2 regions of the Lysinibacillus sp. GJ-1 genome follow, and region 1 is predicted to be linked to the other one. Evidence: a T-box and tRNA genes for the amino acid it is inferred to sense, from the RefSeq annotation. Region 1 holds a T-box; the other holds one or more tRNA genes.

Region 1 (12,220 bases):
GTTAGTTACAACGCCTGAGTTACTGGGTCGAGTACCGTTAGATAAACTGCCTAACTTGCAACATGTATTTTTAATAGGGTCTGATATAGAAGAAACACCGCAAATTTTAGATTTTAATAAGCGTATGAAAGAGGCCTCTGCTACATTTGATATTGAGTGGATGGACCGTGAAGACGGTATGATTTTACATTATACTTCTGGCTCGACAGGTGCACCAAAAGGTGTGTTACACGTGCATAATGCAATGATTCAGCACTATCAATCTACACAATGGGTACTAGATTTAGGCGACAATGATATTTATTGGTGTACAGCAGATCCAGGTTGGGTAACGGGGACATCTTATGGCATTTTTGGTCCATGGTTAAATGGGGTGACTATGCTGATTGTTGGTGGTCGATTCTCACCACAAGCATGGTATCAAGCAATCGAGGATTATAGTGTTACAGTTTGGTATAGTGCGCCAACAGCTTTCCGTATGTTAATGGGAGCTGGTAGTGGAATGTTAGAAAATTATGATTTATCATCATTACGCCATGTATTGTCTGTTGGAGAACCCCTTAACCCTGAAGTGATACGTTGGGGATGTGACGAATTAGGGCATCGTATTCACGATACGTGGTGGATGACAGAAACCGGCGCGCATATGATTTGTAACTATCCAAGTATGGATATTAAACCGGGTTCAATGGGCAAACCATTGCCTGGCGTTTATGCGACAATTGTAGATGATGCGGGAAATGAAGTACCACCATTTACTATGGGCAATTTAGCGGTACGTCGAGGTTGGCCTACGATGATGCGTCAAATTTGGGGTAATCCTGAGCGATACGAATCATACTTCCTAAAAGGTGAATGGTATGTGTCGGGCGATTCAGCTTATATGGATGATGAGGGGTATTTTTGGTTCCAAGGTCGAGTAGACGATGTCATTATGACAGCTGGAGAACGTGTAGGACCATTCGAAGTAGAAAGCAAGCTACTAGAACATCCAGATGTCATTGAAGCAGGTGTAATTGGAAAACCAGACCCTGTTCGTGGAGAAATTATTAAGGCATTTGTATCTTTGCGTGAAGGTGTTGAACCATCTGATGCTTTAATTGAGAATATTCGCGAGTTTGTCAAAAGGGGATTATCAGCTCATGCGGCCCTGCGTGAAATTGAGTTTAAGGAAAAGCTACCGAAAACAAGAAGTGGTAAAATTATGCGACGTGTGTTGAAGGCATGGGAGTTAAATTTACCAACTGGTGATCTTTCGACGATGGAAGATTAAGAAGGGGCAATAGGCAATTTATTTTTATTCAATTAGAAAACATATAGAGGGTAGGAATTCATTCGACTATGAAAGAGTTCCTACCTTCTTTTTTCTGAATTTATCGTAGCCAATCTGTATTCCTGAAATTTATAACAGAAGATTAAGAAAATACTAGGATTAAATAAAAATTCAGTTGACTTAATATTTATGCAGACGTATACTATTTTTAACTTATTTTAGAGGTGAGTAGAATGAAAGTAGGAATTGTTGGTGCAACAGGTTATGGAGGGTTAGAATTAATTCGTTTTTTACATAATCATCCAGTGGTTGAACAGATAGATTTATTTACATCTTCTGAAGAAGGTGTCGTTTTTTCTTCGAAGTTCGGACATTTAGTAACAATTATAGATTCGCCATTGCAAAAAATAGATTATGAAGCATTATCGAAATTGGATGTCGTATTTGCAAGTACGCCTTCGGGTGTGACAAATGAGTTATTACCACCTTTAGTTGGAAAAGGTCCGAAGTTAATTGATTTATCAGGTGATTTTCGTTTAAAGAATCCAGCAAGCTATGAACAATGGTACGGGAAAAAGGCAGCACCACTAGAAATTATTGAGCAAAGTGTTTATGGCTTAACAGAGTGGAATGCGCATAATGTCAAAAATGCCTCTCTTATTGCGAATCCAGGATGCTATCCAACAGCTGTTCTGCTGTCGTTATTACCTTTATTAAAAGCGCAATTGATCGACCCGAATTATCTCGTTATTGATGCGAAAAGTGGTATTTCTGGTGCTGGCAATAAACCATCGCAAACAACGCACTTTAGTGAAGTGAACGAAAGCTTCTCCATTTATAAAACAAATACACATCAACATATTCCAGAAATTGAGCAAGCCATTTCAATGTTTGCCAATGTGGAGACGACCATTACTTTTAATACACATTTAGTTCCAATGACACGAGGTATTTTATCGACAGCGTATGCACCCGTAATGCCTGGCATTACTGAGGAACAATTAGTGACTTGCCTACAAACAACATATGAAAAACATCCATTTGTCCGAGTGATAACAGATATTAATAGCCTTACTACAAATCGTGTGAAGGGCTCTAACTATTGTGATATTTTCGTAAAAGTTGATAGCCGTACAAATCGAGCAACCATTGTTGCAGTTATTGATAATTTAGTTAAAGGTGCTGCTGGGCAAGCGATTCAAAATATGAATGTACAATTGGATTTACCACAAACAACAGGCCTATATGTCGTGCCATTGTTCATTTAAGTGCCAGTCACCTAAACTATTTTGAATATTTAGAATTGTTTTGGTGCCAGTCACCAGTCACTCTTGAAACTAAGGAGGAATTAGTTTATGACATTAACAGCGTCAACAAACGTTATGAAAAAATTATCAAGTAAAAACATCGTATCGCCCAAAGGGTTTAAAGCAGCGGGGTTACATTGTGGATTAAAGCATAAGAAAAAAGATTTAGCTATTTTAGTTAGTGACGTACCAGCAAGTGTAGCTGGCGTATTTACTACAAATGCGGTTCAGGCAGCACCATTAAAAGTAACGAAAGAAGTTGTTTACACAACAAAAAAAATGCAGGCAATGATTGTCAACTCCGGTAATGCGAATGCTTGTACGGGTAAGCAAGGTGTAAAGGATGCGCAAACAATGCAAGCTTTAACAGCTGAAAAGTTAGGGATTGCAGCAAATTTAGTTGGTGTGTGCTCAACGGGTGTAATTGGTGAAATTATGAATATGGAGCCAGTAGCTAGCGGGATATCGCAACTACAACCAAAAGATTGCTTAGAGAGTGCAATTGATTTTGCACAGGCCATTATGACAACTGATACTGTTATGAAAAATACAAGCTATAGCACAATCATTGATGGCAAAGATATTATTATTGCAGGTGTAGCGAAAGGTTCGGGAATGATTGAACCTAATATGGCAACAATGCTAGGTTTTATTACAACAGATGCGAATATTGAATCGCATGTATTACAAGCAGCTTTATCAGATATTACGAACCTAACATTTAATGCCATCACAGTGGATGGCGATACATCGACAAATGATACGGTCGTCGTGATGGCAAACGGTGTAGCTGGCAATAATTCTTTAACATCAGCACACCCTGATTGGCATAACTTCTACTATACCTTAAAAACCGTGGCACAAGACTTAGCCAAAATGATTGCAAAAGATGGAGAAGGTGCAACGAAACTAATTGAGGTGGAAGTAGAAGGTGCTATTTCAGATGACGAGGCACGTAAAATCGCGAAAACAGTAGTTGGGTCGCCACTTGTCAAAACAGCTGTATTTGGTTGCGATGCGAACTGGGGACGTATTATTGCAGCGGTTGGCTATAGTGGCGCGACAGTTGACCCTGACAAAATTACCATTCAAATTGGTGGCGCAACAATGGTTGAAAACGGAGAGCCAATTGCCTTTTCAGAAGATGAATTAATCCAAATTTTAAAAATGCATGAAGTTAAAATTCACGTGTCACTTGGCATAGGTGAAGGCAAAGGGCATGCTTGGGGATGTGACTTAACGTATGACTATGTTCAAATCAATGCATCATACCGCTCGTAAACGCATGGTGATTAAGCTAGGTGGTAGTACGCTTGAAGGCTTAAATGACGATTTTTTTGACAATTTTAAAAAGCTACAAGAGAGTGGCGTTGAACTTATTATTACACATGGCGGCGGCCTTGCTATTAATCGGGAGCTAGCTGCACGAGATATTGAATCTCATACATTAAATGGTATTCGCGTAACGAGTGAAGCAGCAATGGATGTTGTCCAGTCTACATTAATCGGGAATGTTAATCCTGCGCTAGTACACGAGTTAACAACAGCGGGGATTGCGGCAGTCGGTTTAAATGGCTTTGATGGGCAATTACTTGTAGCAGACTTTTTAGACAAGGACATATACGGCTTTGTAGGTGAGATACAATCCGTGAACACATCGCTGTTAGAAGCATTAATTGCTGCTGGAATTGTGCCAGTCATCGCGTGTGTTGGGGCGAATCTAGAGGGTCAAGCGCTTAATATTAACGGAGACACTGTGGCGAGTGAAGTAGCTCTCGCTGTGGGAGCGGAGAGTTTACTTCTTGTTACGGATGTCTCCGGTATTCGTATTCAAGGCGATTATCAAACAGAAGTAACGCCTTTATTAATAACACAGTGGATTGAGGAAGGGCATATTTACGGTGGAATGATTCCAAAAGTGCAAGGGGCAATCGATTGTCTAAATGCAGGAATTCCATCAGTGCAGATTGTTGGAGATACATTAGTAGGTACAACGATTTTGCCGTAAGGGGAAGGGATGGACGTCATGTTGTGGAGATGACGTCCTAAAAAATAACTTGGGGAGCTGATAGAATGAGTGCTTTATTTGGAAACTATGGCAAACGTCGTGCACAAATCGTAAAAGGGCAAGGAACTGTTGTGGAAGATGCTAGTGGCAAAAAGTATTTAGATTTCACAAGCGGCATTGCTGTTGTTAGTCTTGGGCATGCACATCCTGCTATTGTTAAAGCGATTCAAGAACAAAGTGAAAAACTTTGGCATATATCGAATTTATTTGATATACCTGGGCAAGAAAAAGTTGCTCAAAAATTAGTAGCAGATACACATTTGAAGTATGCGTTTTTCTGTAATAGTGGTGCTGAAGCTAATGAAGCGGTCATCAAACTAGCACGTAAGCATACTGGAAAACATCATATCATTACTTTTGAAAAATCATTTCACGGTCGCACGTTTGGCGCAATGTCAGCAACTGGTCAAGGTAAGGTACATAATGGATTTGGACCACTTGTCGATAAATTTACAACACTTCCATTCAATGATGTAGCGGCACTTGAGGCAACCGTTGACGATTCAGTTGCAGCCATTATGCTGGAGATGATTCAAGGTGAGGGTGGTGTTAATAGTGTAACGCCTGAATTTGCAGCTGCTATCGCCAAAATTTGCGAAGACAAAGGTGTTTTATTAATTGTCGATGAGGTGCAAACTGGTATTGGAAGAACAGGGACGCGCTATGCATATGAGCAAACCGTGTTACAACCAAATATTGTGACATTAGCAAAAGGCTTAGGCGGAGGATTCCCAGTGGGAGGAATGTTAGGTACAGCAGAGTTCTATGACACATTCGGTCCAGGGACGCATGGTACAACATTTGGTGGGAATCCATTAGCAATGCATGTTGCGGAAACGGTCCTTGATTATGTATTTGAGCCAAGTTTTTTAGAAAATGTGCAAGACTTATCTTCATATTTTGTGAAGCAATTGCAAGCCAATTTACCAACAAGTTATACGGTACAAGGGCAAGGATTATTACTTGGAATTGGTTGCGGTGAAGCAGAAGTAGCGCCTTATATTACAGCAGCGGAGGAAAAGGGGTTACTACTGGTAGGCGCAGGCTCAAATGTCATTCGACTTTTACCACCGCTTACAGTGACTAAAGCAGAGATTGACGAAGCTGTACAAATTTTAAAAACAATTTTACGATAATCTATCGTTGGCTTGTAAACTACTATAGATAAAACGAAAAAAGTGTTAGGTTGACTGCAATCAATCTAACACTTTTTTGCTTTGCTATCCGTTCTATGGCGGTTGTTTTCTGGAAGTTTTCCTAGCGATTCACTAGCAAGTGGAGCGATATTTTATTGGAGTTGTTTCACTAATGTCTTAACAAGACTCGGAAGCCAATCGTTTAAATGGCTGAATTTAAAGCCTGCTACTTCTGCTTTTGCATTCGACATATACCAATGTGTTGGAATGCCATAAGGTGATTGTGATGTTTCATCACCGCCAATAAGTGATACTTTGGCTTGTTTTCCTGTTTCCTGCTCAATAAGTGCAAGTAATGCCTGTAAGGAAATAGTACCTGTTGCTGTGGCGTTATACGGACCTTCAATCTGTGCAGTTCCAGCAAAATATAAAAATGCTGCTGCTTCATCGTCGGTAATATAACTCATTTTTGCTTCAATATTTGGCATGGATATTGGTTGGCCATTTAAAATGCGCTCAACATGGAAATGTAACCGACGAGTATAGTCATGCTCACCAAGGACAATTGGGAAACGTACAGCGACAACTGGAAATGTTGCTTCTTTAAAAAGGACAGCTTCTGCTTGCCGTTTGCCTTCACCGTATGTGAAATCATCTCTATCGCCCATACGAATCTCGTAGTCATACGGATTAAAATCAGTTTCAGATTTCATCTTTCCATCTGCTTCATACGTCGAGAGCGTTGAGGTAAAGACGAGCTTTTTAGTTTTATTTTGTAATATCTGCGCAATTTTCTGGGCTTCATTTGGAGAGTAACAAATATTATCGTAGACGATATCCCATGTTGTAGTAGCGAGTGCTTTTGTCAATGCTTCAACATCATTGCGATCAACCGAAAGCTGTTGAACTTGTGCTCCAAAAGGATTGCCACTTTGACCGCGAGTTAAAATCGTAACGTCATGGTTATTCTCAAGGCAAAGCTCCACCAATTTTTTACCGAAAAAGCGTGTGCCCCCTAAAACTAGAATGTTCATGTTATCTACCCCTTTGTTTAGTAGTCCTCTTAATAATGACAAAAAAATAGGCTTACTACAATTGAAATTTCAATGTAGTAAGCCTAAATGATTATTCTGTAGGTGGTTCTGTAGGTGGTGTCGTCTCTCCGTTATTTCCTCCAGTAGAGCCAGAGCCAGAGCCATTGCCACTAGAGCCGGAACCATTGTTACCATTAGAGCCGTTGCCACTAGAGCCAGAGCCATTGCCACTAGAGCCGTTGCCGCCAGAGCCAGAGCCATTGCCGCCAGAGCCAGAGCCATTGCCACTAGAGCCGTTGCCGTTAGAGCCAGAACCATTGCCACCAGAGCCATTATTGCCAGAACCATTGCCGTTATTCCCATTGACTGGTGGAATAGGAACGTCTGGCGTCGTTGGTTGTTCGCCTTTATCCTCTTCTTCTGGTTTTGTCTCACTACCACCTGTTGACGCAACATTTGACTGTGGTGAAGTTAAACCAGTAATATCAACTGCTACAACTACATACGCTTGTCCGCTTGCGACGGTTATACTTTGCGTTGCTTCTAGCACCGAAGTAACTAGTGTGTTACCACCATTTGTTACATTATAAATTCGATAGCCTACCACATCATTAGATGAGCCACTCCAAGATAGTGTATTGCCTGAAATGGATGCTGTTACAGCCGCTGGCGGACTACCATCTGCTGGGAAGTCGACAGCTGATACAGATGAATTTGATAGTGATGAATTTTTAGGAAGTAGGCTTGCAGGGTTCCCACCCAGTCTACCTAACATCCGTTTAATAAAGGCTTGGTTAATACCAGCGCCACTAGATTTTACAAATTCTGCTGGTGTGTTTGGATGTGCATTATACGTTTTACCTTTAATTGTTACGACGCTTGATGAAGCGAGGCTATCATCAGGTCGTGACGGTAAAAATACTTTCGCGTTAAATAAATCTGAGCGTACCAATCCTGCATTTGCACAAGCGGCAGAAGGTGCTAGACCAGAAATACCACAGAATGAAGCAGTCACAACATTTTTTGGTGCCTTAAAGTTTGAAGGAGCATCAATTAATTTAGGATCTACATCATACATGGAATTCATTAAAGTACCCCATAGCTTGTTAATACGTACACTTGGTTGTAAATACGTATTATTAAAGGCATTAAGTGAGCGTTGTTTATCGTAGCCCATCCATACACCAAGTGAAACATTTGGATTATAGCCTACTAACCAGACATCGTTATATTTTTGGGAAGTACCTGTTTTAGCTGCAAAATCAGAAGAGAATTTTAATGTATTTTTTGCAACTGTACCTGTTCCTTTTGTTAAAACATCTCGTAACATATCCGTTACGATATAAGAAGTCTCAGGGCTAAACACTTGTACAGGTTCAACTTTATGTTGGTAAATAAGATTTCCATCTTGGTCTTCGATTTTTTCAATCATATAAGCATCGATAAATTGACCGCCGTTTGCAAAAGTTGCAAACGCATTTGTATTTTCTTCAACAGTTGTACCTATTTGTAAAGCACCAATCCCTGTTGAAGGATTTGTATAGTCTTCAGGTTTTAATTGTGAGAAGTCCATTTTTGCTAAAAATTCAGCAGGACGTCTATTTAAAATATCATAGTATAAGCGTAGCGCTGAAATGTTTGTTGAGTCAGCTAACGCTTCACGTGCTGGAATAAGACCACGCTCATCGTTCGTCAAATAGTTCGTTGGACTCCAATCGCCAATAGAGAACTTGACGTCAACTAATGGACTTCCTGCACCAATTACGCCATATTCAATGGCTGGGGCATAGACAAGTAATGGTTTCATAGTTGAACCGTTCGAGCGGTAAGCTTTAGTAGCGTGGTTTAATTGATTTATTTTAAAATCACGACCACCTAGGAAGCTTAAAATTCGACCTGTGCTATTTTCGATTAAAATACTACCAACTTGAACAGGCATTTGCACATCGATTTCCTCACCTGTTACAGGATCTTTGCCTTTACCCGTATATGTCTGACCGTAGTATTTAAAATTATCGGCTGCTTTTTGCATAGCATCAAACATATCCTTGTTGATAGTGGAATAAATACGATAACCTTTTGAACGAATGTCTCGGTCTGCCAAAATCGAATATTTTTCTTGTAATTTTTCTTCCGTTTTTAAACGTTCTGAATCAATACCATCTTCATTGGCTAGTTTTTCAGCAATAATTTCTTTTGCTCGTTCCTCTAGCTCAAACGTTAACCATGGATAACGATCCTCTGGACGTGCTTCTGGTGTACGGAAGTCTGCTGTAATGTCATATGCGAGCGCATCTTCATACTGTTTTTCATTAATGTAGCCAGCTTCATTCATGCGGTAGAGCACCGTTTTCATACGATCGATGCCTAATTTTAATGCTTCTTCACTTTTTAGCACACCTGTATTTGTAAATGGTGTGTAAGTATACGGTGCCTGAGGAATACCAGCTATGTAAGCGGCTTGAGGAAGCGTTAAATCCTTTGCTTTCACATTAAAAATACCTTCAGCTGCTGTTTCAATACCTGCGATATTACGCCCTGTTGCATTTCGACCATAAGGAATAATATTTAAGTATGCCTCTAATATTTCTTCCTTTGTCATAAAGTGCTCTAAGCGCATGGCAAGTAGCAGTTCCTTCGCTTTTCGCTCATAGGAAACTTCATTTGTTAACACTTGGTTTTTAATAAGTTGCTGTGTTAATGTAGAGCCACCTGTCTGTGTGGCAGAGTTTGTAACGTCTTGCAGCAATCCTCGAATAACAGCTTTTGGAACAATTCCATTATGTTCACGGAAATATTCATCTTCCGTTGCGAGTACTGCATTAATTAAGTCAGGGGCTACTGCGCTAAGAGACGTTTCACGACGTTCTAAATCTGTACGCAATTTTCCCATATAAATATCGTTGGCAAAATAAATTTCACTTGTTTCCTCATAGTTGAAGATAAGGTTTCGTAACTCTTCTTTCGAACGTAAAGGTTCTTCTTGTACAAGTGAGGCAAAATAGCCGGCGCCAACAGAACCAACAAATACAGTGCCTACCAATGCAAAGACTAAAAATAGTAAAAATAAGTTCCAGACGACGCTGCCTGAAATACGTAATGTCTTCATCCATTTTTGTTCGAGAAATGCATCGATCTTTACATTGATTTTCTCAATCCAATCCTTCAAGGTATCGACCTCCTAAAATCTTGTTTATTATAGCATATAATGAATTGTCTCGAACATAGTTATTGACATTGAAAGAGAATCGTATAGAATAATGCTTATAGTTTTCTAGTGATGAAGAGTTTGCAGTAGTATCTATATTCCCTGTTTAGAGAGCCAGCGGTTGGTGAAAGCTGGTCATAATGTAGAGACGAATTACGTACTTGGAGCTTAGACGTGCGCGCCTGCGATAAAGGCGGCTGAATGAAGAGGAAGATGGATGACATCTTCAAGCTGGGTGGTACCGCGTTAGTTATTAACGTCCCTGCATGCAATTTGTTGCGTGTAGGGACTTTTTTGTTTCTACACGCTAAAAGATGACAATTTAGGAGGAAGAAACAATGACAAACGAATTATTACAAGATTTAGAATGGCGTGGATTGTTGTACCAACAAACGGATGCTGAAGGTATGGCAAAACTTCTAGCAGAACAGTCTGTTTCTCTATACTGTGGGGTAGACCCAACCGCTGACTCAATGCACATCGGTCACATCGTCCCTTTATTAACGCTTCGTCGCTTCCAAAAAGCTGGCCACCGTCCAATTTTACTTGTTGGTGGAGCAACAGGAATGATCGGGGACCCTTCTGGACGCTCTGAAGAACGTCAGCTTCAAACAGTGGAGCAAATTGACAAAAACGTGCAAGCCATTCGTGGACAATTAGAGCGTATATTTGAATTTGCACAAGATGGAAATGGCGCGCAACTTGTTAATAACCGTGATTGGATTGGGGATATTAGTACAATTGAATTTTTACGTGATTACGGGAAATTAATCAATGTTAATTACATGTTAGCAAAAGATACAATTGCTTCACGTCTTGATACAGGTATCTCATTTACGGAATTTGCTTATACATTAATTCAAGGTATTGATTACAATCACTTGTACAACAATTACAATTGTCGCATTCAAGTGGGTGGCTCTGATCAGTGGGGCAATATTACAACTGGTTTAGAAGTTATTCGTAAAACACATGAAGAAGAAACAAAAGCATTTGGTATTACAATTCCGTTAGTAACAAAAGCGGATGGTACGAAATTCGGTAAAACAGCTGGTGGTGCTGTATGGTTAGATAGCAAAAAAACATCTCCGTACGAATTCTACCAATTCTGGATTAATGCTGCGGATGCGGATGTTATTAAATACTTAAAAATCTTTACGTTCTTAACACGTGAAGAGATTGAAGCATTAGCTGTGTCTGTGGAAGAGGAACCTCATTTACGTAAGGCACAAAAAGCTTTAGCGGAGGAAATGACACGCTTAATCCATGGTCAGGAAGCGCTAGACCAAGCTATTCGCATTACGGCTGCATTATTCTCTGGCGATTTAAAAGCACTTTCAGCACAGGAAATGAAGGATGCATTTAAAGATGTTCCTTCTATTGAAATGGCTAAAGAGGCAAAAAATATCGTAGATTTACTTGTGGAAGCAGGGATTTCATCTTCAAAACGTCAAGCTCGTGAAGATGTGACAAACGGTGCCATTAGCATAAACGGTGAAAAAATCACAGATTTAGAATACAACGTCGATGCAAAAGACCGTTTAGAAGATGCCTTTAGCATTGTACGTCGCGGCAAGAAAAAATACCATATGGTCAAATTTGTTTAGGTGTCAGGCACTCAAACAATTTTCACACAATTCAACCTCCCTTCGAATGGATCACTTCGAGGGAGGTTTTTGTTTTAACATTGTAAGAAATTAGGTAGAGTGATTTGCTGATAGCTTTCAGGGTGTAGCAGTTGAGCAAGTTTAAGTGCACCTTCCACTAATCGAGGGGATGGACGGCAATACAACCATTCCTCCATTACGTACACCTGTTGCATTTGAACCGCTTGTAGCTCATTAGCACCTGGTCGCTTTAATAAATGAGCTGGTTTAATTCGCTCATAGGCAACACCTACCCACGCCATCAGTATATAATCTGGATTACGTCGAACAATTTCTTCCCACTCTGTTTGGACATTCGCTAACTCGAAATCGTGAAATAAATTTTGGCCTCCAGCAAGTTTGCTAATTTCGGTTAACCAATTAACTTGACCAGGTGTGAAAATAGGATTTGGCCACCATTCCCAATATAAAGTAGGGTGAGTGGAAACCGTTTGTGCCACCGCTTGAAGCTGGGCAATAAATTGTAAATATTCCGTTGCAACTTTTTGGGCGTGCTCCGTTACGCCACAAGCAGCACCTAGTGTTAG
Region 2 (12,220 bases), 1.4 Mb from region 1:
AAGGTAAATGAAATGGTGGCAAATGGCGAGTTGTCTGCACCAATTGTTTTCGGACGGGATCATTTAGACTCTGGCTCGGTGGCTTCTCCCAACCGTGAAACAGAAGGAATGTTGGATGGGTCAGATGCAGTATCCGATAGGCCGATTTTAAACGCACTTGTTAACACAGCGAGTGGAGCTAGCTGGGTAAGTGTTCACCATGGTGGCGGTGTAGGAATGGGCTATTCACAGCATGCAGGTCAAGTGTTAGTTGCTGATGGATCAACACTAGCGGCTGAGAAAATAGCGCGCGTGTTGATTTCAGACCCTGGAATGGGCATTGTTCGGCATGCAGATGCAGGTTATGACATTGCTATCAATACAGCAAAGAATAAGGGTGTCCATATGCCAATGTTAAAGGATGATGTGAAATGACCCTTTTAATTAAAAATGCAAATGAAGTCATTACTTTGAAAAGCGCTTTACAAGAGCCTCGAATAAAAGAACAAATGCGAGAGATTGCCGTTGTAGAAAAGGGAAGTGTGCTCGTAGCGGGAAGTCAGGTTGTCGCTGTCGGGGCTTACGAGCAGTTAGTTATAGATTTCCCTCATTTAGTGGAGGAAGCAGAGGTTATAGATGCATCTGGAAAGATTGTCATGCCAGGTCTTGTGGATTGCCATACACATTTAGTGCATGGCGGTACACGTGAGCAGGAATTTAATATGCGACTTAACGGTTCCACTTATATGGACATTATGAATGCAGGTGGAGGCATTCATGCTACAACAAAGCGCACACGAGAAACAAGTTTTGAAGCGTTATATGAAAAAACGATGCACCATTTAGATGTTTTTTTAAAGCATGGTGTGACTACTGTGGAAGCGAAGTCAGGTTACGGTCTGGATTGGGAAACGGAAAAGAAACAACTGGAAGTAGCTAAAAAGCTACAGGACACACATGTGGTAGATGTCATCAGTACCTTTATGGGCGCACATGCGGTTCCACGCGATTTTAAAGGACGAGAAGATGAATTTGTCGACGTTATTATTAATGATATGCTGCCAAAAGTTTCGGCATTAGAGCTTGCAGAATTCAATGATGTGTTTTGTGAAAAAGGCGTATTTACACCAGCGCAATCTAGACGCATTTTAGAGGCGGGTAAAGCGCTTGGACTAACACCGAAAATTCATGCTGATGAAATAGAGCCGTATAACGGTGCGGAATTAGCCGCTGATGTGGGAGCTATCTCGGCAGAGCATTTGTTAGTTGCTTCGGATGAAGGTATTCAAAATATGGCTGAAGCAGGAACGATTGCCGTCTTGCTACCTGGCACTGCCTTCTTCTTACGCGCACCGTTTGCTAGAGGCAGGTTAATGATTGATGAAGGAGTGCCAGTAGCCATCTCAACAGACTTTAACCCGGGCTCTTCGCCGACAATGAGTTTGCCATTTATAATGAATTTAGCTTGTATGCATATGGGGTTGACATTAGAGGAAGTAATCACTGCTACGACCATTAATGCCGCGCATGCATTGAACAGAGGCCACCAGATTGGTACGCTAGAAGCGGGTAAACAAGCGGATGTTATTATATTGGATGTTGCCAATTACAAACAGCTACAATACTTTTACGGCATGAATCATACCGATACGGTAATTAAAAAAGGGCAAGTTGTAGTGCGTCATGGTATTCTTTTGTAATAAATAAAGAGTTTTGGTGAACGATTAATCTCAGTTGTGCATAGATTTACCAATTAAATATTACAGAAAAAGCATAAATAGGGAGAATTCCGTTATTTATGCTTTTTTTCGTATAGAATGTAGTTGTTACTATAGTTAGAAAGGAATGCTTTGCGTGCAGCTAACATTAACATTTCTTATTTTAGGAATGACGATTATTGTATTTATGACGAATCGAGTGCGTGCAGATTTTGTTGCTATTGTCTCTCTTCTCGCATTTGTTATCGCTAATATTTTAACGCCAGCAGAGGCTTTGGCAGGCTTTTCAAATTCGGTTGTGCTAATGATTGCTGGCCTTTTTGTAGTTGGTGCTGGTATTTTGCGTACGGGTCTTGCAGCAATGGCTGGACAACTATTATTGAAATGGTCAGGTAATAGCGAGCTCAAGTTATTTATCCTATTGCTCATTATTGTAGGCTCTGTAGGTGCTTTTATGAGTAATACGGGTACAGTTGCTTTGATGATGCCGATTGTTGTCAGCATCGCGATTAGTATGAAGGAAAGTCCTTCAAAGTTTTTATTACCACTATCTTATGTCGCTAGTTTATCGGGCTTAATGACATTAATTGCTTCCCCGCCCAATTTAATTGTCAGCCAGCTTTTAGTCGATCAAGGCTATCCGAAGCTTGGGTTTTTTGAGGTGACGCCTATTAGCCTAGTTGGGATGATTGTCGGTATTTTATATTTGGTGCTTGTGCGTAATATTCTGTTACCAAATGATAAAAAAAGAACGCAAACATCTACTGGCTATAAGCTCTCGCCAAAGAAAATTATGAAGCAATATGATTTAAACAATCGATTATTTAAGGTGTTTGTACCTGAGGATTCTACAATTATAGGAACATCACTGGCAGAATTAAAGCTTCCCGCAAAATATGGACTTTGTATGATGAAAATTCACCGTAAATCACAAGATGGAATCAATTTACTCCCGATGACCTATCAAGAAATGGCAGGCCCAACGAGTGTAATCCATGCTTTAGATGAGCTCTATGTACAAGGTGAGGAAGGGGCGATTGGTAATTTAACTGCAGATTACGGTTTAGTGATGCAAGAATTGACTGAGAATGAAGCGGATGAGTTGGTAACAAAGCATCTTGGTATTGCGGAAGTGCTATTAACGCCAAATTCAAGTTTTATTAATGAGACGGTCAGTTCACTAGGATTCCGAGAAAAGTATAATCTCAATATTATTGGCATTAACCATAGAGGTAGCTATAAGCTTCAAGATATGGTGACGCATAAGTTGAAATTTGGAGATGCCATCTTAGTACAAGGCGCATGGGATGAAATATTAGTGCTTGCTCGAGAGACACAGGACGTTGTTGTTGTCGGTCAACCGAAAGAGCATGCGAGTGTTGCAGCGGCAACTGGTAAAGCAGGAATAGCTGGTGCGATTATGCTTTTAATGATTGGGCTCATGGCTTTTGAAGTATTCCCTGCTGTTATTTCCGTTATGGTTGGGGCAGTATTGATGATTATAACTGGCTGTTTGCGGAATATGGAAGATGCGTATAACAATATGAATTTTGAAAGTATTGTACTCGTTGCGGCAATGCTTCCGATGGCTACAGCATTAGAGAAAACAGGGGGCATGGTTATTTTATCCAACGGCATCATTGATGTTCTTGGTAAATACGGTCCTTACGGGGTATTGATAGGTATTTATGTACTGACAGTTATTTTTGGTCAATTTATTAGTAATACCGCAACCGCTGTTTTGTTTGCACCCATTGCTATGAACGCAGCGATTGCAATGGATGCAAATCCTACAACCTTTATGATTGGTGTAGCGGTAGCAGCAAGTATGGCGTTTGCCACGCCAATTGCCTCACCTACTAATGCGTTAGTTATGACTGCTGGTGGCTATAAATTTATGGATTTTGTAAAGATTGGCGTACCTTTACAAGTTATTATGTTTATTGTGATGATGCTTGCAGTGCCATTTTTCTTTCCATTTTAGAATTTGTATTTTTGTTTAGTTTCTTGCTGTTTTCCACTGTAGTGTTAGTTAAGCTACAGTGGAAAGCGAAAAGCAATGGCATTAGATTTAAAGCAAATAGAAATTTGTATAATGAAAACGAGAAAGAGGGATGAGGTTTGTTTTATATAAGAACTTATTTATTTTAGGAATAATCCTTTATGTAAAGCTAGGCATTCGAGTAAAGAAAGATGCGCGTTTTAAAAAGAAAGTAGAATTAATAGGACAATAAAAAAATTGGGCATATATATAGGAAGGTTTTCGATTTTCTAATTTATAAAGTATAATTATATAAAGGTATTTAATATAATTTGATATTTTTATAGAAAAAACACTTGCAAAGGTTATAGAATCATGATAAATTATTACTTGTCGCTAAGACGACGTAACATTAATAACACAAACTTCTTAAAAACATTACAAAAAAGTGTTGACAAGAATGTTTGTAAATAGTACGATATAAAAGTTGTCGCTTCTGAAAGAAGATAAAAAGTTTTAAAAAAACTTGTTGACAATAAAAAAAGAAAATGTTATTATATAAAAGTCGCTAAAAACAAACGGTGACAAAATGAACCTTGAAAACTGAACAAGCAAAACGTAATCAATATAGTTTTTACTAGCTAACTTCGTTAGTGAACAAAACAAAATTTTGGACATCAAAATTGATGCCAGCAAAACAATTTGAGCTAATCAAATTTCTTTTATGGAGAGTTTGATCCTGGCTCAGGACGAACGCTGGCGGCGTGCCTAATACATGCAAGTCGAGCGAACAGAGAAGGAGCTTGCTCCTTTGACGTTAGCGGCGGACGGGTGAGTAACACGTGGGCAACCTACCCTATAGTTTGGGATAACTCCGGGAAACCGGGGCTAATACCGAATAATCTTTTGTCCCTCATGGGACAATACTGAAAGACGGCATCTCGCTGTCGCTATAGGATGACCGCGGCGCATTAGCTAGTTGGTGAGGTAACGGCTCACCAAGGCAACGATGCGTAGCCGACCTGAGAGGGTGATCACCACACTGGGACTGAGACACTACCAGACTCCTACGGGAGGCAGCAGTAGGGAATCTTCCACAATGGGCGAAAGCCTGATGGAGCAACGCCGCGTGAGTGAAGAAGGATTTCGGTTCGTAAAACTCTGTTGTAAGGGAAGAACAAGTACAGTAGTAACTGGCTGTACCTTGACGGTACCTTATTAGAAAGCCACGGCTAACTACGTGCCAGCAGCCGCGGTAATACGTAGGTGGCAAGCGTTGTCCGGAATTATTGGGCGTAAAGCGCGCGCAGGTGGTTTCTTAAGTCTGATGTGAAAGCCCACGGCTCAACCGTGGAGGGTCATTGGAAACTGGGAGACTTGAGTGCAGAAGAGGATAGTGGAATTCCAAGTGTAGCGGTGAAATGCGTAGAGATTTGGAGGAACACCAGTGGCGAAGGCGACTATCTGGTCTGTAACTGACACTGAGGCGCGAAAGCGTGGGGAGCAAACAGGATTAGATACCCTGGTAGTCCACGCCGTAAACGATGAGTGCTAAGTGTTAGGGGGTTTCCGCCCCTTAGTGCTGCAGCTAACGCATTAAGCACTCCGCCTGGGGAGTACGGTCGCAAGACTGAAACTCAAAGGAATTGACGGGCACAAGCGGTGGAGCATGTGGTTTAATTCGAAGCAACGCGAAGAACCTTACCAGGTCTTGACATCCCGTTGACCACTGTAGAGATATGGTTTTCCCTTCGGGGACAACGGTGACAGGTGGTGCATGGTTGTCGTCAGCTCGTGTCGTGAGATGTTGGGTTAAGTCCCGCAACGAGCGCAACCCTTGATCTTAGTTGCCATCATTTAGTTGGGCACTCTAAGGTGACTGCCGGTGACAAACCGGAGGAAGGTGGGGATGACGTCAAATCATCATGCCCCTTATGACCTGGGCTACACACGTGCTACAATGGACGATACAAACGGTTGCCAACTCGCGAGAGGGAGCTAATCCGATAAAGTCGTTCTCAGTTCGGATTGTAGGCTGCAACTCGCCTACATGAAGCCGGAATCGCTAGTAATCGCGGATCAGCATGCCGCGGTGAATACGTTCCCGGCCTTGTACACACCGCCCGTCACACCACGAGAGTTTGTAACACCCGAAGTCGGTGAGGTAACCTTTTGGAGCCAGCCGCCGAAGGTGGGATAGATGATTGGGGTGAAGTCGTAACAAGGTAGCCGTATCGGAAGGTGCGGCTGGATCACCTCCTTTCTAAGGATATTTTCGGAATACAAACCTTGGGTTTGTAAGATTACGTTTTGCGTTCAGTTTTGAAGGTTCATTCTTCTGAATGAAACACTTCAAAATTTGTTCTTTGAAAACTGGATAAAACGACATTGAAATTGTAACAAACACATTTATTTTTTAATTAAGTTTTTTAGGCTTAATAACTAAATAGGGTTTCAAGACACAAGCAGTTCTAGGAAGCGAACGAGTGAATGAAGGAGCGTACTTACGTACGTGACTGATTGAACGAGAGAAGCTGACAACGAAATGCGCAGTGGATTGGAAGCCGATAGGTTAAGTTATTAAGGGCGCACGGCGAATGCCTTGGCACTAGGAGCCGAAGAAGGACGGCACTAACACCGATATGCTTCGGGGAGCTGTAAGTGAGCTTTGATCCGGAGATTTCCGAATGGGGGAACCCACTACGTTTAATCGCGTAGTATCTTGACGTGAATACATAGCGTCTTGAAGGCAGACCCAGGGAACTGAAACATCTAAGTACCTGGAGGAAGAGAAAGAAAAATCGATTCCCTGAGTAGCGGCGAGCGAAACGGGAAGAGCCCAAACCAAGAGGCTTGCCTCTTGGGGTTGTAGGACACTCTATACGGAGTTACAAAGGAATGAGTTAGATGAAGCGACTTGGAAAGGTCCGCCAGAGCAGGTAAAAGCCCTGTAGTCGAAAGTTCGTTCCCTCCAGAGTGGATCCTGAGTACGGCGGAACACGTGAAATTCCGTCGGAATCCGGGAGGACCATCTCCCAAGGCTAAATACTACCTAGTGACCGATAGTGAACCAGTACCGTGAGGGAAAGGTGAAAAGCACCCCGGAAGGGGAGTGAAAGAGATCCTGAAACCGTGTGCCTACAAGTAGTTAGAGCCCGTTAATGGGTGATAGCGTGCCTTTTGTAGAATGAACCGGCGAGTTACGATTACGTGCGAGGTTAAGCTTTAGAAGGCGGAGCCGCAGCGAAAGCGAGTCTGAATAGGGCGAATTAGTACGTGGTCGTAGACCCGAAACCAGGTGATCTACCCATGTCCAGGGTGAAGGTGAGGTAACACTTACTGGAGGCCGAACCCACGCACGTTGAAAAGTGCGGGGATGAGGTGTGGGTAGCGGAGAAATTCCAATCGAACTTGGAGATAGCTGGTTCTCTCCGAAATAGCTTTAGGGCTAGCCTCGTGATGAGAATACTGGAGGTAGAGCACTGTTTGGACTAGGGGTATCCCGGTTTACCGAATTCAGACAAACTCCGAATGCCAGATATTTATACACGGGAGTCAGACTGCGAGTGATAAGATCCGTAGTCAAAAGGGAAACAGCCCAGACCACCAGCTAAGGTCCCAAAGTAATCGTTAAGTGGAAAAGGATGTGGCGTTGCACAGACAACCAGGATGTTGGCTTAGAAGCAGCCATCATTTAAAGAGTGCGTAATAGCTCACTGGTCGAGTGACGCTGCGCCGAAAATGTATCGGGGCTAAACGATTCACCGAAGCTGTGGATTGACATCTACGATGTCAGTGGTAGGAGAGCGTTCTAAGTGCGTTGAAGTCAGACCGGAAGGACTGGTGGAGCGCTTAGAAGTGAGAATGCCGGTATGAGTAGCGAAAGACGGGTGAGAATCCCGTCCACCGTATGACTAAGGTTTCCTGAGGAAGGCTCGTCCGCTCAGGGTTAGTCGGGACCTAAGCCGAGGCCGATAGGCGTAGGCGATGGACAACAGGTTGATATTCCTGTACCACCTCCTCACCGTTTGAGAAATGGGGGGACGCAGTAGGATAGGGTAAGCGCGCCGTTGGTTGTGCGCGTCCAAGCAGTAAGGCGTGTGTGTAGGCAAATCCGCACACTGTAACGTTGAGCTGTGATGGCGAGTCCGTATGGACGAAGTTCCTGATTTCACACTGCCAAGAAAAGCCTCTATCGAGGTGAGAGGTGCCCGTACCGCAAACCGACACAGGTAGTCGAGGAGAGAATCCTAAGGTGTGCGAGAGAACTCTCGTTAAGGAACTCGGCAAAATGACCCCGTAACTTCGGGAGAAGGGGTGCTCTTGAGCGTGCAAGCGCATGAGAGCCGCAGTGAATAGGCAGGCGACTGTTTAGCAAAAACACAGGTCTCTGCAAAACCGTAAGGTGACGTATAGGGGCTGACGCCTGCCCGGTGCTGGAAGGTTAAGAGGAGTGGTTAGCGCAAGCGAAGCTGCGAATTGAAGCCCCAGTAAACGGCGGCCGTAACTATAACGGTCCTAAGGTAGCGAAATTCCTTGTCGGGTAAGTTCCGACCCGCACGAAAGGCGTAACGATCTGGGCACTGTCTCAACGAGAGACTCGGTGAAATTATAGTACCTGTGAAGATGCAGGTTACCCGCGACAGGACGGAAAGACCCCGTGGAGCTTTACTGTAGCCTGATATTGAATTTTGGTACAACTTGTACAGGATAGGTAGGAGCCAGAGATCTCGGAGCGCCAGCTTCGAAGGAGGCGTCGGTGGGATACTACCCTGGTTGTATTGAAATTCTAACCCATGCCCCTTAGCGGGGCAGGAGACAGTGTCAGGCGGACAGTTTGACTGGGGCGGTCGCCTCCTAAAAGGTAACGGAGGCGCCCAAAGGTTCCCTCAGAATGGTTGGAAATCATTCGTAGAGTGTAAAGGCACAAGGGAGCTTGACTGCGAGACCTACAAGTCGAGCAGGGTCGAAAGACGGGCTTAGTGATCCGGTGGTTCCGCATGGAAGTACCATCGCTCAACGGATAAAAGCTACCCCGGGGATAACAGGCTTATCTCCCCAAGAGTCCACATCGACGGGGAGGTTTGGCACCTCGATGTCGGCTCATCGCATCCTGGGGCTGTAGTCGGTCCCAAGGGTTGGGCTGTTCGCCCATTAAAGCGGTACGCGAGCTGGGTTCAGAACGTCGTGAGACAGTTCGGTCCCTATCCGTCGTGGGCGTAGGAAATTTGAGAGGAGCTGTCCTTAGTACGAGAGGACCGGGATGGACACACCGCTGGTGTACCAGTTGTCTTGCCAAAGGCATCGCTGGGTAGCTATGTGTGGACGGGATAAGTGCTGAAAGCATCTAAGCATGAAGCCCCCTCAAGATGAGATTTCCCATTACGCAAGTAAGTAAGATCCCTCAAAGACGATGAGGTAGATAGGTTCGAGGTGGAAGTGTGGTGACACATGGAGCTGACGAATACTAATCGATCGAGGACTTAACCAAAAAGTTTGAAACATTCAATGAACGTTTATCCAGTTTTGAGAGAACGAGTTCTTTCAACTGAATAAGTGAAGTGATGATGGCAAAGAGGTCACACCCGTTCCCATACCGAACACGGAAGTTAAGCTCTTTAGCGCCGATGGTAGTTGGGGGCTTCCCCCTGTGAGAGTAGGACGTCGCTTCGCTTATTTTTTATGTGGAGGATTAGCTCAGCTGGGAGAGCATCTGCCTTACAAGCAGAGGGTCGGCGGTTCGAGCCCGTCATCCTCCACCATTTATTTATTATGAAAGTACTATTATCGCGGGGTGGAGCAGTGGTAGCTCGTCGGGCTCATAACCCGAAGGTCACAGGTTCAAATCCTGTCTCCGCAACCAAATAAAATTAAGGTCCCGTGGTGTAGCGGTTAACATGCCTGCCTGTCACGCAGGAGATCGCCGGTTCGATCCCGGTCGGGACCGTCCTTATTTGTGCCGGTGTAGCTCAGTTGGTAGAGCAACTGACTTGTAATCAGTAGGTCGTGGGTTCGACTCCTATCGCCGGCACCATCCCTTGGAGGGGTAGCGAAGTGGCTAAACGCGGCGGACTGTAAATCCGCTCCTTAGGGTTCGGCGGTTCGAATCCGTCCCCCTCCACCAGCTCTTTATTCAATAGGGGCATAGTTCAACGGTAGAATAGAGGTCTCCAAAACCTTTGGTGTGGGTTCGATTCCTACTGCCCCTGCCAAATTTTTTAGGTTAGACTACTGTTATATTACATATGGCGGTTGTGGCGAAGTGGTTAACGCATCGGATTGTGGTTCCGACATTCGTGGGTTCGATTCCCATCAGTCGCCCCATAATAAAATATTGGGGTATAGCCAAGCGGTAAGGCAACGGATTTTGATTCCGTCATGCCTAGGTTCGAATCCTAGTACCCCAGCCATTTATTTCTTAATATGAGCCATTAGCTCAGTTGGTAGAGCATCTGACTTTTAATCAGAGGGTCGAAGGTTCGAGTCCTTCATGGCTCATCATATTTGCGGGTGTGGCGGAATTGGCAGACGCACTAGACTTAGGATCTAGCGCCGCAAGGCGTGGGGGTTCGACTCCCTTCACCCGCATCATCTATATTTTAAATTTATAATTGCCAGGATAAATAATCTTATGCACATGCGGAAGTAGTTCAGTGGTAGAACACCACCTTGCCAAGGTGGGGGTCGCGAGTTCGAACCTCGTCTTCCGCTCCAAATGTGCCGGGGTGGCGGAACTGGCAGACGCACAGGACTTAAAATCCTGCGGTAGGTGACTACCGTGCCGGTTCGATTCCGGCCCTCGGCACCATTTTTAATATTTAGCGCCCGTAGCTCAATTGGATAGAGCGTCTGACTACGGATCAGAAGGTTGTGGGTTCGACTCCTGCCGGGCGCGCCAATAAATGAACGGAATGTAGCTCAGCTTGGTAGAGCACTTGGTTTGGGACCAAGGGGTCGTAGGTTCGAATCCTGTCATTCCGACCATCTTTTTAACAAATAGGGCCTTAGCTCAGCTGGGAGAGCGCCTGCCTTGCACGCAGGAGGTCAGCGGTTCGATCCCGCTAGGCTCCACCATAATTGTTTTATTCCGGAGGTATACCCAAGTCTGGCTGAAGGGATCGGTCTTGAAAACCGACAGGCGGGTAACACCGCGCGGGGTTCGAATCCCTCTACCTCCTCCATTTTCCGGGTCAGTAGCTCAGTTGGTAGAGCATTAGATTGAAGCTCTAAGTGTCGGCGGTTCGATTCCGTCCTGACCCATCATTTTTGCGGGTGTAGTTTAATGGTAAAACCTCAGCCTTCCAAGCTGATGTCGTGAGTTCGATTCTCATCACCCGCTCCAAGAGGTCTATAGCTCAGCTGGTTAGAGCGCACGCCTGATAAGCGTGAGGTCGATGGTTCGAGTCCATTTATACCATTTTAAAATTATTCCGAAGTAGCTCAGTTGGTAGTAGCACCTGACTGTTAATCAGGTTGTCGCAGGTTCGAGTCCTGCCTTCGGAGCCACTACCTTGGTCAAGCGGTTAAGACACCGCCCTTTCACGGCGGTAACACGGGTTCGAATCCCGTAGGTCATCAAGCATGTAGCAAATTTTGCTACATGCTTTTTTTTGTTTTTTAAGCATTTAATTATTGTCATTAAGGCATTAAGTATTGTGTAAATCATCTAACTTTTAATTTGCCGTTTTAAATTTGAACAAAGTATTTCATATATAAAAGATGTATGTTTTCTTACGGATTTTTTCGTGGTGAATTGTATGCTGTTCATCTAATATGGGGATAGATGGAGGAAAACGATATGAATTTACAAGAGGTACAACGTTTTTTAGCACTTTATCAATTGGAACAAAATGAGTCAGAACAATGGCTTACAAATAGATTACAGCAAGTTGTCACAGAGGGAGCATATATTCCTACAACGGAAGAGCTTACTTTTGGCGCAAGAGTAGCATGGCGTAATAGTAATAAATGTATTGGGAGATTATTTTGGCAATCACTTCATGTTGAGGATGCTCGTGAGGTTTTAGATGAGCATGCTATTTTTGAGAAATTACTTCACCATATTCGATATGCAACAAATGGCGGTAAGATTCGTCCGACTATAACGGTATTTGCCTCTGATAGAGTAAAAATATGGAATCACCAGCTTATACGTTATGCAGGTTATGAAACAGAAGCAGGGATTATTGGTGATTCCCATTCGGTGCCATTTACAAAAGTGTGCGAGTCACTTGGCTGGCAGGGAGCAAGAACAGCATTTGATGTGCTACCACTCGTGATTCAAGTAGATAGCCGAAAACCGCAATGGTTTCCAATCCCAAGTGGTGATGTATTAGAGGTTGTGATTCGTCACCCTGAACATCCTAAGGTAGAAGAACTAGGAATGAAGTGGTATGCGGTGCCAATTATATCGAGCATGCGCTTTCAAATGGCGGGTATTGACTTTCAGGCAGCCCCCTTTAATGGCTGGTATATGGGGACAGAAATTGGAGCACGGAATTTAGCTGATCATGATCGTTATGATATGTTACCGAAGATAGCA

What was found. The T-box of region 1 lies ahead of tyrS (tyrosine--tRNA ligase). A T-box ahead of a tRNA ligase gene usually reads a tRNA of that ligase, here a tRNA-Tyr.
Region 2: it has a tRNA-Tyr gene. The T-box ahead of tyrS (tyrosine--tRNA ligase) is inferred to sense a tRNA for this amino acid. The anticodon was not compared.

What each region holds. Positions count from the first base shown of each region.
Region 1 is NZ_CP088912.1:3,555,251-3,567,470, reverse strand. Features, by position in the region: gene acsA (acetate--CoA ligase) at 1-1,273, shown strand, start outside; gene argC (N-acetyl-gamma-glutamyl-phosphate reductase) at 1,507-2,541, shown strand; gene argJ (bifunctional glutamate N-acetyltransferase/amino-acid acetyltransferase ArgJ) at 2,629-3,861, shown strand; gene argB (acetylglutamate kinase) at 3,824-4,588, shown strand; gene argD (acetylornithine transaminase) at 4,654-5,784, shown strand; gene LO754_RS17595 (NAD-dependent epimerase/dehydratase family protein) at 5,937-6,818, opposite strand; gene LO754_RS17590 (transglycosylase domain-containing protein) at 6,910-9,987, opposite strand; T-box leader at 10,090-10,293, shown strand; gene tyrS (tyrosine--tRNA ligase) at 10,365-11,633, shown strand; gene LO754_RS17580 (cobalamin-binding protein) at 11,708-12,220, opposite strand, start outside.
Region 2 is NZ_CP088912.1:217,597-229,816, forward strand. Features, by position in the region: gene hutU (urocanate hydratase) at 1-414, shown strand, start outside; gene hutI (imidazolonepropionase) at 411-1,679, shown strand; gene LO754_RS00980 (SLC13 family permease) at 1,825-3,681, shown strand; rRNA gene LO754_RS00985 (16S ribosomal RNA) at 4,400-5,941, shown strand; rRNA gene LO754_RS00990 (23S ribosomal RNA) at 6,249-9,169, shown strand; rRNA gene rrf (5S ribosomal RNA) at 9,236-9,351, shown strand; tRNA gene LO754_RS01000 (tRNA-Val) at 9,365-9,440, shown strand; tRNA gene LO754_RS01005 (tRNA-Met) at 9,467-9,541, shown strand; tRNA gene LO754_RS01010 (tRNA-Asp) at 9,553-9,625, shown strand; tRNA gene LO754_RS01015 (tRNA-Thr) at 9,637-9,712, shown strand; tRNA gene LO754_RS01020 (tRNA-Tyr) at 9,719-9,802, shown strand; tRNA gene LO754_RS01025 (tRNA-Trp) at 9,817-9,890, shown strand; tRNA gene LO754_RS01030 (tRNA-His) at 9,927-10,002, shown strand; tRNA gene LO754_RS01035 (tRNA-Gln) at 10,014-10,088, shown strand; tRNA gene LO754_RS01040 (tRNA-Lys) at 10,104-10,176, shown strand; tRNA gene LO754_RS01045 (tRNA-Leu) at 10,185-10,266, shown strand; tRNA gene LO754_RS01050 (tRNA-Gly) at 10,318-10,392, shown strand; tRNA gene LO754_RS01055 (tRNA-Leu) at 10,398-10,486, shown strand; tRNA gene LO754_RS01060 (tRNA-Arg) at 10,500-10,576, shown strand; tRNA gene LO754_RS01065 (tRNA-Pro) at 10,586-10,662, shown strand; tRNA gene LO754_RS01070 (tRNA-Ser) at 10,768-10,859, shown strand; tRNA gene LO754_RS01075 (tRNA-Phe) at 10,866-10,938, shown strand; tRNA gene LO754_RS01080 (tRNA-Gly) at 10,947-11,020, shown strand; tRNA gene LO754_RS01085 (tRNA-Ile) at 11,023-11,096, shown strand; tRNA gene LO754_RS01090 (tRNA-Asn) at 11,108-11,184, shown strand; tRNA gene LO754_RS01095 (tRNA-Glu) at 11,189-11,253, shown strand; gene LO754_RS01100 (nitric oxide synthase oxygenase) at 11,477-12,220, shown strand, end outside.